DNA from 3 places in the Streptomyces sp. NPDC007025 genome. Region 2 is predicted to be linked to each of the others. Evidence: predicted binding sites of a transcription regulator. Region 2 holds the regulator's gene; each other region holds the start of a gene.

Region 1 (4,079 bases), on a different contig from region 2:
CGCAGCCGCCGCAAGGCCCGTGCCGCGGCGCCGACGCTGCCGCTGTGCTTCTTCGACCCGCTGCACGGCGCCGCCGCCGAGCGGATCCGCTGGCGCCCGCTGGGCCGCCGCGAGGCCCTGCGTGTCGCCGCGTGCCGGGAGTGCTCCGCGGCGGTCTCCGCGCGCCGCGCGCCGGAGGTCCTCACCCACAGGCACGACGGCCGCCGGGTCCCGTACTTCGAGGTCCCGCCCGAGCACAGCCTGTGGGCCGCCACCGGCTACGGCTCGCTGACCGAGGAGACGCTCACCGGGCGGGTCCTGCGCGGCGATTTCACCCGCACCCGCACCTCCCGTACCCGCACCACCCGCACCCGCCGCGGGCGCTGAGGTCCGCGCGGGTCAGGCCAGCGGATGCCCGAGCAGCATGCTGGGCGCGCCCGCGATCCGGGTGAGGAAGACGGTGCAGGAGCCGGGCGCCGCCTTCGGGTCCAGCTTCAGCTTCCGGCGCAGCTCCTCCGGTTCGACGGCCGAGCCGCGCTTCTTGACGGTGACGACACCCACGCCGCGCTCCCGCAGCAGGGCGCGCAGCTTCTTGACGTTGAACGGCAGCGCGTCGGTGATCTCGTACCCGGTGGCGAACGGCGTGGGGTGCACCGCGTCGGTGGTCACGTACGCGATCGTCGGGTCGATCAGCCGCCCCGCCACCCGCTCGGCCAGCTCGGCGACCAGGTGGGCGCGGACCACCGCGCCGTCCGGCTCGTAGAGATACCGGCCGACCGGACCCGCTTCCGGGTCGGGCAGCCCCTCACCGGCCAGGGTCTCCCCGGCGGGCAGCAGCGTGGCGCGCACCCCGCCGGTGCCCGTGCGGCCGCCGCCGAACCACAGCACCGCCTCCTTGACGTCGCCGCCGCAGGAGACCCACTCCGCCTCCGCCTCCGCCGGCACCGCCTCGTGCGGGATGCCGGGCGCCACCTTCAGCGCGGCCAGCGGCGCGGTACGGGCCGTCCGCACGGCCCAGCTCAGCGGCGGCGAGTAGCCCTCGGGATCGAAGACCCGGCCCCGTCCGGTGCGGCGGGCCGGGTCGGCGAAGAGCGCGTCCCAGCCGCCGGTGTCCACCTCGGTGACGTCGGCGCACCGCACCTCGACCAGCTCCGCGAGCCCGAGCGCCGCGGTGTTGGCTCGGGCCACCGCGCAGGTGAGCGGCGAGCGGTCCACGGCCAGCACCCGGATGCCCTCCCGGGCCAGCGCCAGCGCGTCGGCGCCGATGCCGCAGCACAGGTCCACGGCGCTGCGTACTCCGAGGCGGCGCATCCGCCGGGCGCGGTGCCCGGCCACCGGGGTGCGGGTGGCCTGTTCCAGTCCGTCCGCGGTGAAGTAGAGGGCCTGCGCGTCGGCGGGGCCGAACTTCGCCTCGGCGCGGGCGCGCAGCCGGCTCTGGGCCAGGGCCGCGGACACCAGCGCGGGTTCGTGCCGCTGTCGCAGCCGCGTCGCCACGGCGAGCTCCTGCGCGGGCTCGACCCCTCGTACCTCCCGCAGCAGTGCCTGCCCCTCGTCGGAGAGCAGCTCCGCGAACACCTCACGATCCACCCGCCCATTGTCCCGTGCGGCTCCCGCGTCCCGTGCGCCGGGCCCGCGGTGCACGGCGTGGCGGGAGCGCACCGCGCTCCGACCCTGCGGTGCGCCGAGGCGGCCGATGCGCCGCGCGGCCAGGTCACCGAGGTCTCCGGCGCGCTCGGAACCGCGGCGGCGCAGGCGGGCCACGCCGTGCTCGCCGCGCATGGCGAGTGGATCACCGACGAGAAGCGGCTGCTCACCCTGGCCGGACTCCGCTGCTTCGACGCGTTGATCGGCGGGCTGGGGCCGGAGCCGGCGGCTCTCGTCCCGGCCGTCGAGTGGGCCGGGGCGCTGCTGGAGGCCGTGGGTCGGCGGGGCGCGAAGGGGGGCGCGGAAGGGGCGGGGGCCGCCGTGCGGGACCGGGAGGGGGCGCCCGTCCGGTTCGGCACGAGTCGGTGCGGCTAGCACTCCGCTTGACCGAGTGCTAAGCCAGGCATAATCTCGACCTTGGCACTCTCCCCGTGTGAGTGCCAGCAGTACGCGACGGGCAGATCCGGCACCCGCGACGACGGATCTACCAGGTCGCCACTCCAGACATAAGCCCTCAGTTTGACGTATTGAGATCTCCGAAGGGGGAGGTCGGATCGTGACGACCGCCAGCTCCAAGGTTGCCATCAAGCCGCTCGAGGACCGCATCGTGGTCCAGCCGCTCGACGCCGAAGAGACCACGGCCTCGGGCCTGGTCATCCCGGACACCGCCAAGGAGAAGCCCCAGGAGGGCACCGTCCTGGCCGTCGGTCCGGGCCGCTTCGAGGACGGCAACCGCCTGCCGCTCGACGTGTCCGTCGGCGACATCGTGCTCTACAGCAAGTACGGCGGCACCGAGGTGAAGTACAGCGGCGAGGACTACCTCGTCCTCTCGGCCCGCGACGTTCTCGCGATCGTCGAGAAGTAGTACGGCGAGAAGCAGTACGGACTACGGACGCGGCAGCTTCCCGAAGCCGCAGCGTGCAGTCGATACGCGCCCTGGTGCCCGCTCCTCGCGCGAGGTAGCAGGGACCAGGGCGCGGCTCGTACGGGCCGACACGGGCGCGTACGAGACGTGCGAGACGTGTGAGAGGACACAACAGCTTCCATGGCGAAGATCCTGAAGTTCGACGAGGACGCCCGTCGCGCCCTTGAGCGGGGCGTCAACAACCTCGCCGACACCGTGAAGGTGACCATCGGCCCCCGTGGCCGCAACGTCGTCATCGACAAGAAGTTCGGCGCCCCCACCATCACCAACGACGGCGTCACCATCGCCCGCGAGGTCGAGGTCGAGGACCCGTACGAGAACCTGGGCGCCCAGCTCCTCAAGGAGGTGGCGACCAAGACCAACGACATCGCGGGTGACGGCACCACCACCGCCACCGTGCTGGCCCAGGCGCTGGTCCGCGAGGGCCTGCGCAACGTCGCCGCCGGTGCCTCCCCGGCCGCCCTGAAGAAGGGCATCGACGCCGCGGTCGCCGCCGTCTCGGACGAGCTGGTCAAGACCGCGCGCCCGATCGACTCCAAGGAGGACATCGCCTCCGTCGCCGCCCTGTCCGCGCAGGACAAGCAGGTCGGCGAACTGATCGCCGAGGCGATGGACAAGGTCGGCAAGGACGGGGTCATCACCGTCGAGGAGTCCCAGACCTTCGGCCTGGAGCTGGACTTCACCGAGGGCATGGCCTTCGACAAGGGTTACCTCTCGCCGTACTTCGTCACCGACCAGGAGCGTATGGAGGCCGTCCTCGACGACCCGTACATCCTGATCCACCAGGGCAAGATCAGCTCCATCCAGGACCTGCTGCCGCTGCTGGAGAAGGTCATGCAGGCCGGCTCCAGCAAGCCGCTGCTGATCATCGCCGAGGACGTGGAGGGCGAGGCCCTCTCCACCCTCGTCGTCAACAAGATCCGCGGCACCTTCAACGCCGTCGCCGTCAAGGCGCCCGGCTTCGGCGACCGCCGCAAGGCGATGCTCGGCGACATGGCGACGCTCACCGGCGCCACCGTCATCGCCGAGGAGGTCGGCCTCAAGCTCGACCAGGCCGGTCTCGACGTGCTCGGTTCCGCGCGCCGCGTCACCGTCACCAAGGACGACACCACGATCGTCGACGGCGCGGGCAAGGCCGAGGACGTGCAGGGCCGCGTCGCCCAGATCAAGGGTGAGATCGAGGCGACCGACTCCGACTGGGACCGCGAGAAGCTCCAGGAGCGCCTCGCCAAGCTGGCCGGCGGTGTGTGCGTGATCCGCGTCGGCGCGGCCACCGAGGTCGAGCTGAAGGAGAAGAAGCACCGCCTGGAGGACGCGATCTCCGCGACCCGTGCGGCGGTCGAGGAGGGCATCGTCTCCGGCGGCGGCTCCTCGCTCGTGCACGCGGTCAAGGTGCTGGAGGGCAACCTCGGCAAGGAGGGCGACGAGGCCACCGGTGTCGCCACCGTCCGCCGCGCCGCGGTCGAGCCGCTGCGCTGGATCGCCGAGAACGCGGGCCTGGAGGGCTACGTCATCACCGCCAAGGTCGCGG
Region 2 (4,079 bases):
GACACCCCTCCGCGGCCCGGCCGGGCGGCTCGCCGGGACGGTCAGGCGCTGTCCGGGGCCGTCACGAAGTCGATCAGTTCTTCCACGCGGCCCAGCAGCGCCGGCTCCAGGTCCTTGTAGCTGCGCACCCGGCCCAGGAGCTGCTGCCAGGCTGCCCCGGTGTGCTCCGGCCAGCCGAGGGCGCGGCACACCCCGGTCTTCCAGTCCTGGCCGCGCGGTACGCGCGGCCAGGCCCGGATGCCCGCCGAGGCGGGTTTCACGGCCTCCCAGATGTCGATGTACGGGTGGCCCACCACCAGCACGTGGTCCCCGCAGACGTCCGCGGCGATCCTGGACTCCTTCGAGCCGGGCACCAGGTGGTCCACCAGCACTCCGAGCCGGGCCCCGGGGCCCGGCGAGAACGCCTCCACGACGGCGGGCAGGTCGTCGACGCCCTCCAAGTACTCCACGACCACCCCCTCGATGCGCAGGTCGTCCCCCCACACCTTCTCGACCAGTTCGGCGTCGTGCCGTCCCTCGACGTAGATCCGCCCGGCGCGTGCCACCCGGGCCCGCGCGCCCGGTACGGCCAGCGAGCCGGAGGCCGTCCGCTGCCGCCCGGCCGGGGCGCCCGTGCCGGGCCCACCGCCGGGCGCGGGCCGTACCAGCGTCACCGTCCGCCCCTCCAGCAGGAAGCCCGCCGCCGCCATGGGGAAGACCCGGTGCTTGCCGAAGCGGTCCTCGAGCGTGACGGTCGGGCCCTCGGCGGTCTTCTCGCACCGCACCACCGCCCCGCAGAAGCCGGTGCTGACCTCCTCCACCACCAGGTCCGGCTCGGCGGCCACCTCCGGCACGGCTCGGGGCCGCTTCCACGGAGGGGTCAGGTCCGGGTTGTCGTAACGGCTGCGCATGCCGCTCATTCTGCTACGTGCCCCGCGGCCCGCTGCCAGCTCTACGGCGTGGAGCGGCGCGCCAGCTCGTCCCGCTGCGTGCGGACGAATGCCGCGTCGACCAGCGCTCCGTGCCCCGGCACGTACACCGCGTCCTCGCCGCCCAGGGCCAGCAGCCGGTCCAGCGCGGCCGGCCAGCGGGAGAGGTGGGCGTCCGCGCCGGCCTGCGGTGCTCCGGACTCCTCCACCAGGTCGCCGCAGAAGACGACGTCGGGGGAGCCGGGCACCAGGACGGCCAGGTCGTGCTCGGTATGCGCGGGGCCGACGTTCACCAGCACGACCTCGCGTCCGCCGAGGTCGAGGGTGAGCTGCCCGCTGACCGGATGGTGCGGGCGCACCAGCACGTCGGCCGCCTCGCCCGCCTCGTCCTCCAGCAGGCCGTGCGCCACGGCGTCGTCCCGCAGTGCGTCGGTGCCGCGGGCCAGCAGTTCGCGGACGCCGACGGCCGCGTACACCTGGGCGCCGGAGAAGACTGCGGTGCCGAAGATGTGGTCGAAGTGCGGATGGGTGAGGACGATCCGCGTCACCCGGCTTCCCAGCAGCGCGGCCACGTCCGCGCGGATTCCGGCGCCCTCCCGCAGGCTGGATCCGGTGTCGACGAGCAGCGCGCCGCCGTCCCCGGCGACGGCGCCGACCGTCGCGTCCCACTGCGGCAGCCTGCGCCGCAGTACCCCGGGGGCGATCCGCTCCCAGCGGCTGTCGGCGGCCGACGGGTCCTGCCTGGCGTCTTCTGCGAACGGCTGCATGGGACGACGCTAACCGGAGCGCCCGGGCGCTGCGCTCCCGGCTGCTCCGCAAGCAGCTCCGCAGGCCGGCCCCCGAGCGGCCCCCGAAGGCGCCTTCGGAAGCCGCGTCCGGGAGTGCGGGCGGGGGGTACCGTCGGGCCTGCGGGCGGGCGGCCCTTGCCCCGGCTGTGGTGACCGGCCGTACACTGGCCCAGGGGCTTGGCACTCCGGCACGAAGAGTGCCAGAGGAAAGCCGCCGGAAACGGGACCTCGGACCAGCGGCCGGACGGGAGGTGTGCGCCGTGCTCAGCGAGCGTCGACTTGAAGTGCTCCGCGCCATCGTCCAGGACTATGTCGGCACGGAGGAGCCGGTGGGCTCCAAGGCCCTCACCGAGCGGCACAACCTCAAGGTGTCCCCGGCCACGGTCCGCAACGACATGGCGGCGCTGGAGGACGACGGATTCATCGCCCAGCCGCACACCAGCGCGGGCCGCATCCCCACCGACAAGGGGTACCGCCTCTTCGTCGACAAGCTCGCCGGGGTCAAGCCGCTCTCCTCGCCCGAGCGCCGTGCCATCCAGAACTTCCTGGAGGGCGCCGTCGACCTCGACGACGTCGTCGGCCGCACGGTGCGGCTGCTGGCGCAGCTCACCCGGCAGGTGGCCGTGGTGCAGTACCCGTCGCTGACCCGCTCGACGGTGCGGCACGTGGAGCTGCTCGGGCTGGCTCCCGCGCGGCTGATGCTGGTGCTGATCACCGACACCGGCCGGGTCGAGCAGCGGCTGATCGACTGCCCGGCGCCGATCGGCGAGGCGGTGCTGGCCGATCTGCGCGCCCGGCTCAACAGCCGGGTGGTCGGCGAGCGGTTCACCGAGGTCCCCTCCCTGGTGCAGGACCTGCCGGAGGCGTTCGACGCCGACGACAGGGGCACGATCCAGACCGTGCTGGCCACCCTGCTGGAGACCCTGGTCGAGGAGACCGAGGAGCGACTGATGATCGGCGGAACCGCCAATCTCACCCGCTTCGGGCACGACTTCCCGCTCACCATCCGGCCCGTTCTGGAGGCGCTGGAGGAGCAGGTCGTGCTGCTGAAGTTGCTCGGAGAAGCCAAGGATCCGGGTATGACCGTACGAATCGGGCATGAGAACCAGCACGAGGGGCTGAGTTCCACATCGGTCGTCTCGGTCGGTTACGGTTCGGGCGACGAAGCAGTCGCCAAACTCGGCGTGGTCGGACCGACCCGCATGGACTACCCCGGAACGATGGGAGCTGTACGCGCAGTGGCACGGTACGTCGGACAGATCCTGGCGGAGTCATAAGGTGGCGACGGACTACTACGCGGTCCTCGGCGTGCAGCGTGACGCCTCGCAGGACGAGATCAAGAAGGCGTTCCGCAGACTCGCGCGCGAGCTGCACCCGGACGTCAACCCGGATCCGAAGACCCAGGAGCGGTTCAAGGAGATCAACACCGCCTACGAGGTGCTCTCGGACCCGCAGAAGAAGCAGGTCTACGACCTGGGCGGGGACCCGGCGTCGGGGGCCGCGGGCGGCGGCGCCGGCGGGTTCGGCGGGGGCTTCGGCAACTTCAGCGACATCATGGACGCCTTCTTCGGCACGGCGGCGCAGCGCGGCCCGCGCTCGCGCACCCGCCGGGGCCAGGACGCCATGATCCGGCTGGACATCGACCTGGAAGAGGCGACGTTCGGCACCACCAAGGAGATCCAGGTCGACACGGCCGTCGTCTGCAACTCCTGCAGCGGTGACGGCGCCGCCCCCGGCACCTCGGCGCAGACCTGCGACATGTGCCGCGGCCGGGGTGAGGTCTCCCAGGTCACCCGGTCCTTCCTGGGTCAGGTGATGACGTCCAGGCCGTGCCCGCAGTGTCAGGGCTTCGGCACCGTGGTGCCCACCCCGTGCCCGGAGTGCGCCGGGGACGGCCGGGTGCGCTCGCGGCGCAGTCTCACCGTGAAGATCCCCGCCGGTGTCGACAACGGCACCCGCATCCAGCTCTCGGGCGAGGGCGAGGTCGGCCCCGGCGGCGGCCCGGCCGGCGACCTGTATGTGGAGATCCACGAGAACGCCCACCCGACCTTCCAGCGCCGCGGCGACGATCTGCACTGCACCGTCACCATCCCGATGACGGCGGCGGCGCTGGGCACGAAGGTGCCGCTGGAGACGCTGGACGGCATGGAGGAGATCGACATCCGTCCCGGCACCCAGTCCGGCCAGTCGGTCCCGCTGCACGAGCGCGGCGTCACCCACCTGCGCGGCGGCGGCCGGGGTCAGCTCATCGTGCATGTCGAGGTGACGACCCCGACCAAGCTGGAGGCGGAGGAGGAGGAGCTGCTGCGGCGGCTGGCCAAGCTCCGCGGTGAGGAGCGGCCCACGGGCCAGTTCCAGCCGGGACAGCAGGGGCTGTTCTCGC
Region 3 (4,079 bases), on a different contig from region 2:
TGCCCGACCAGCTCGTCATCCCCGTCGCCTCCGGCTGCCAGCTCGTGAAGATCGACAAGGGGCTGCGGGAGCTGATCCGGCTCGGGCTCGTCGAGGACAAGCCGTACCGCATCTACGCGGCGCAGGCCGAGGGCTGCTCGCCGGTGTCCCGCGCGTACAAGGACGGCACCGGCGCCGTCCGGCCGGTCAAGCAGCCGGACACCATCGCCAAGTCGCTGGCCATCGGGGACCCGGCGGACGGGCCGTACGTGGTCGACATCTGCACGCGCACGGGCGGCGCCGTCGACGACGTGAACGACGCCGAGATCGTGGAGTCGATCGCGCTGCTGGCCCGGACCGAAGGGGTGTTCGCGGAGACGGCCGGGGGTGCCACGCTGGGCGTGACCCGCAAGCTGATCGAGTCCGGTGCCATCGACCCGACGCTCACGACGGTCGTCCTGAACACCGGCGACGGACTCAAGACTCTCGACGCCGTGGCCGCCACGGCGCGGCCCACCGCCGTGATCCGCCCCAACCTGGCCGCCTTCCGCGAGGCCGGTCTGGCCTGACGGCCCGACCGGGGGTCTTCCGGGGCGCGGTGCCCCGGAAGCCACCGCGGTGCCTCGGAGGGCCGCGGGCCTCGCAGGCCCGCAGCGCCTCGAACGGCTGAAATCCGCCCCCCGGTGTTTGCCCGGTGTTCCGCATCGGGAGTGCCGGAGCGGGCCCCTGGGACGCGTCCCCCTACACGTGAGGAAGATCGACATGAGCGTCAACGTCCGGATCCCCACCATCCTCCGCACCTACACGGGCGGCCAGGCCGAGGTCAGCGCCGAGGGCGGGACTCTCGCCGAGGTGCTGGCGGACCTGGAGAAGAACCACACGGGCATCTCCGCCCGCGTCCTGGACGACGCCGGGAAGCTGCGCCGCTTCGTCAACGTCTACGTCAACGACGACGACGTCCGCTTCGAACAGGGTCTGCAGACCCCCACCCCGGACGGCACCGGTGTCTCCATCATCCCGGCGGTCGCCGGCGGGTGACCGGTCGCCCGCGCGCCCGGTCCGGACCGGGCGGTACGCGGCCGGACCACCGGTGGTCCGCGCGGTCCCGGACCACCGCTCGCCAGCAGGGCCTACGCCGTGGCGTCGCCCCCTCCGAAGAGAAACGGAGGGGGCGATTCCGTGTTTCGGGAGGCGGTAGAGTGACGGGAGTTCCCCCACCCGGCACCCGCCGACCGCCGCGCAGCCCGCGGCGGGCACGGCCGAGGACGGACAGCGCCGCGACGACAACGGGACAAGTTACGGTCGAAAACCGGACGTCAATTGTCGCGAAGACTCCAAATGTCTGGCCCGACTTGCCCCGCTTCAGGGGCAGTTGAGGCTTATTTCCGATCAGTCGTGCCCAGAATTCTCGTCCGATTGACCTGTTGCACAGGGCGTCCGTGCAGATACATTCAGCGGCGGTCGACGCGTTCCGGCGCACGCCCCCGCTTGCTCATGGGGGTGAGGTCTGACCCGGGTTCGCGAAGTGCGGGCTCGCGCAAGGGCCAGTAATAGGGGAGTTAGGAATGGCTCAGGGCACCGTCAAGTGGTTCAACGCGGAGAAGGGGTACGGCTTCATCGCGGTCGACGGTGGTGCGGACGTGTTCGTCCACTACAGCGCGATCCAGATGGACGGTTACCGCACTCTCGACGAAGGGCAGCGGGTCGAGTTCGAGATTTCGCAGGGTCAGAAAGGGCCGCAGGCGGACATGGTCCGCGTGACCGGCTGAGTGTCGCCGGACTGCGCAGAGCTGCAGACACAGCGGAGAAGGGGTCGCGCCCGAGGTGCGGCCCCTTCTCCGCTGTCTGCTGTCCGCTGACCGCTGTCCCGTCCGCCGCCCGCCGGGACTGGTGTCTCCCCGGGGTCCCGGATCCCCTCCCGGGTTCCGCTTCCCGGGCCCGGAGCGACTCCGCCACCCCCGGCCGGGACGCCCCCCGCGGTCGCCCGCGCCTTCCCTCCGGCCTCCGGCCGGGGGCCTCCCACCGACCACCACCCCACCCTGAGACGGCTCCGCCGTCGCTTGCACTCTCCATGCCCGAGTGCTAATCATTGGGTTAGCACTCTGCGAGTGAGAGTGACAAAGAAGGACCGGGTCGGTGAGGCCGCAGCCGGGTGGGGAAGGAACCGCCGGGTCTCAGGCCGTCCGTCGCGGGCGCCACGCGGTCCGGAGAAATCCAACCCTCCCCTTGCGCTCGACGCATGGGGGAAGCCAGGGAGGACCAACCCACATGGCCAAGATCATCGCCTTTGACGAGGAGGCGCGGCGCGGTCTTGAGCGTGGCATGAACCAGCTTGCCGACGCCGTCAAGGTCACGCTCGGCCCCAAGGGCCGCAACGTCGTTCTGGAGAAGAAGTGGGGCGCCCCCACGATCACCAACGACGGTGTCTCCATCGCCAAGGAGATCGAGCTCGAGGACTCCTACGAGAAGATCGGCGCCGAGCTGGTCAAGGAGGTCGCCAAGAAGACGGACGACGTCGCCGGTGACGGCACGACGACCGCCACCGTGCTCGCCCAGGCGCTGGTCCGCGAGGGTCTGCGCAACGTCGCCGCGGGTGCCAACCCGATGGCCCTCAAGCGTGGTATCGAGCAGGCCACCGAGGCTGTCTCCGCCGCTCTGCTGGAGCAGGCGAAGGACGTGGAGACCAAGGAGCAGATCGCCTCCACCGCCTCCATCTCCGCGGCCGACACCCAGATCGGTGAGCTGATCGCCGAGGCCATGGACAAGGTCGGCAAGGAAGGCGTCATCACCGTCGAGGAGTCGCAGACCTTCGGGCTCGAGCTGGAGCTCACCGAGGGCATGCGCTTCGACAAGGGCTACATCTCCGCCTACTTCGCCACCGACATGGAGCGCATGGAGGCGGAGCTCGAGGACCCCTACATCCTCATCGTCAACTCCAAGATCAGCAACGTGAAGGACCTCCTTCCGCTGCTGGAGAAGGTCATGCAGTCGGGCAAGCCGCTGCTGATCATCGCGGAGGACGTCGAGGGCGAGGCCCTGTCCACGCTGGTCGTCAACAAGATCCGCGGCACCTTCAAGTCCGTCGCCGTCAAGGCTCCGGGCTTCGGCGACCGCCGCAAGGCGATGCTCAACGACATCGCCATCCTCACCGGCGGTCAGGTCATCTCCGAGGAGGTCGGCCTCAAGCTGGAGAACGCGGGCCTCGACCTGCTGGGCCGGGCGCGCAAGGTCCAGATCACCAAGGACGAGACCACCATCGTCGACGGTGCGGGCGACAGCGACCAGGTCGCCGGCCGGGTCAACCAGATCCGCGCCGAGATCGAGAACAGCGACTCGGACTACGACCGCGAGAAGCTCCAGGAGCGGCTGGCGAAGCTGGCCGGCGGCGTGGCCGTCATCAAGGCCGGTGCCGCCACCGAGGTCGAGCTCAAGGAGCGCAAGCACCGCATCGAGGACGCCGTCCGCAACGCGAAGGCGGCCGTCGAGGAGGGCATCGTCGCCGGCGGTGGCGTCGCCCTGCTGCAGGCCTCCTCGGTCTTCGAGAAGCTGGACCTGGCGGGCGACGAGGCCACCGGTGCCGCCGCCGTCAAGCTGGCTCTGGAAGCCCCGCTCAAGCAGATCGCGGTCAACGCCGGCCTCGAGGGCGGCGTCATCGTGGAGAAGGTGCGCAACCTGACCCCGGGCCACGGTCTGAACGCGGCGACCGGCGAGTACGTCGACATGATCGCCGAGGGCATCCTCGACCCGGCCAAGGTGACGCGTTCCGCGCTGCAGAACGCCGCCTCCATCGCGGCGCTCTTCCTCACCACCGAGGCCGTCATCGCCGACAAGCCGGAGAAGGCCGCCGCCGGCGCCGACGCGGCTGCCGCCGGTGGCATGGGCGGCATGGACTTCTGAGTCCGAGCCGCACACAGCACCACCACCGCCCGCCGAGGGCGGCGGAAGGGCGGGCACCCCACGGGGTGCCCGCCCTTCCGGCTGTCCGGGCTCCGGCTCCGGGCCACCGGTTCCGGGCTCCGGTTCTCAGCCCGCGGCGGCCACCGCCGTCAGCTGACCTGGACGTCCGGGAAGCAGAGGTGCTTCTCGATGGCCGCCACCTG

Evidence for each region. Region 2 encodes HrcA, which represses chaperone genes, less so after heat shock. Its sites were predicted from a motif close to TTNGCACTCNGNNNNNCNGAGTGCNAA; they were not measured.
Region 1: the regulator HrcA is predicted to act here: its motif matches at 2,041-2,067, upstream of groES (co-chaperone GroES).
Region 3: the regulator HrcA is predicted to act here: its motif matches at 2,039-2,065, upstream of groL (chaperonin GroEL).

Annotation. Positions count from the first base shown of each region.
Region 1 covers NZ_JBIAFT010000012.1:156,329-160,407, forward strand. The annotation lists gene ACFYMO_RS23790 (hypothetical protein) at 1-366, shown strand, start outside; gene ACFYMO_RS23795 (class I SAM-dependent methyltransferase) at 379-1,566, opposite strand; gene ACFYMO_RS23800 (hypothetical protein) at 1,624-1,998, shown strand; gene groES (co-chaperone GroES) at 2,180-2,488, shown strand; gene groL (chaperonin GroEL) at 2,669-4,079, shown strand, end outside.
Region 2 covers NZ_JBIAFT010000004.1:157-4,235, reverse strand. The annotation lists gene ACFYMO_RS08865 (DUF3097 domain-containing protein) at 42-890, opposite strand; gene ACFYMO_RS08860 (MBL fold metallo-hydrolase) at 932-1,675, opposite strand; gene hrcA (heat-inducible transcriptional repressor HrcA) at 1,957-2,973, shown strand; gene dnaJ (molecular chaperone DnaJ) at 2,975-4,079, shown strand, end outside.
Region 3 covers NZ_JBIAFT010000017.1:3,470-7,548, reverse strand. The annotation lists gene thrC (threonine synthase) at 1-548, shown strand, start outside; gene ACFYMO_RS27855 (MoaD/ThiS family protein) at 742-1,017, shown strand; gene ACFYMO_RS27850 (cold-shock protein) at 1,545-1,748, shown strand; gene groL (chaperonin GroEL) at 2,248-3,876, shown strand; gene ACFYMO_RS27840 (DUF427 domain-containing protein) at 4,026-4,079, opposite strand, start outside.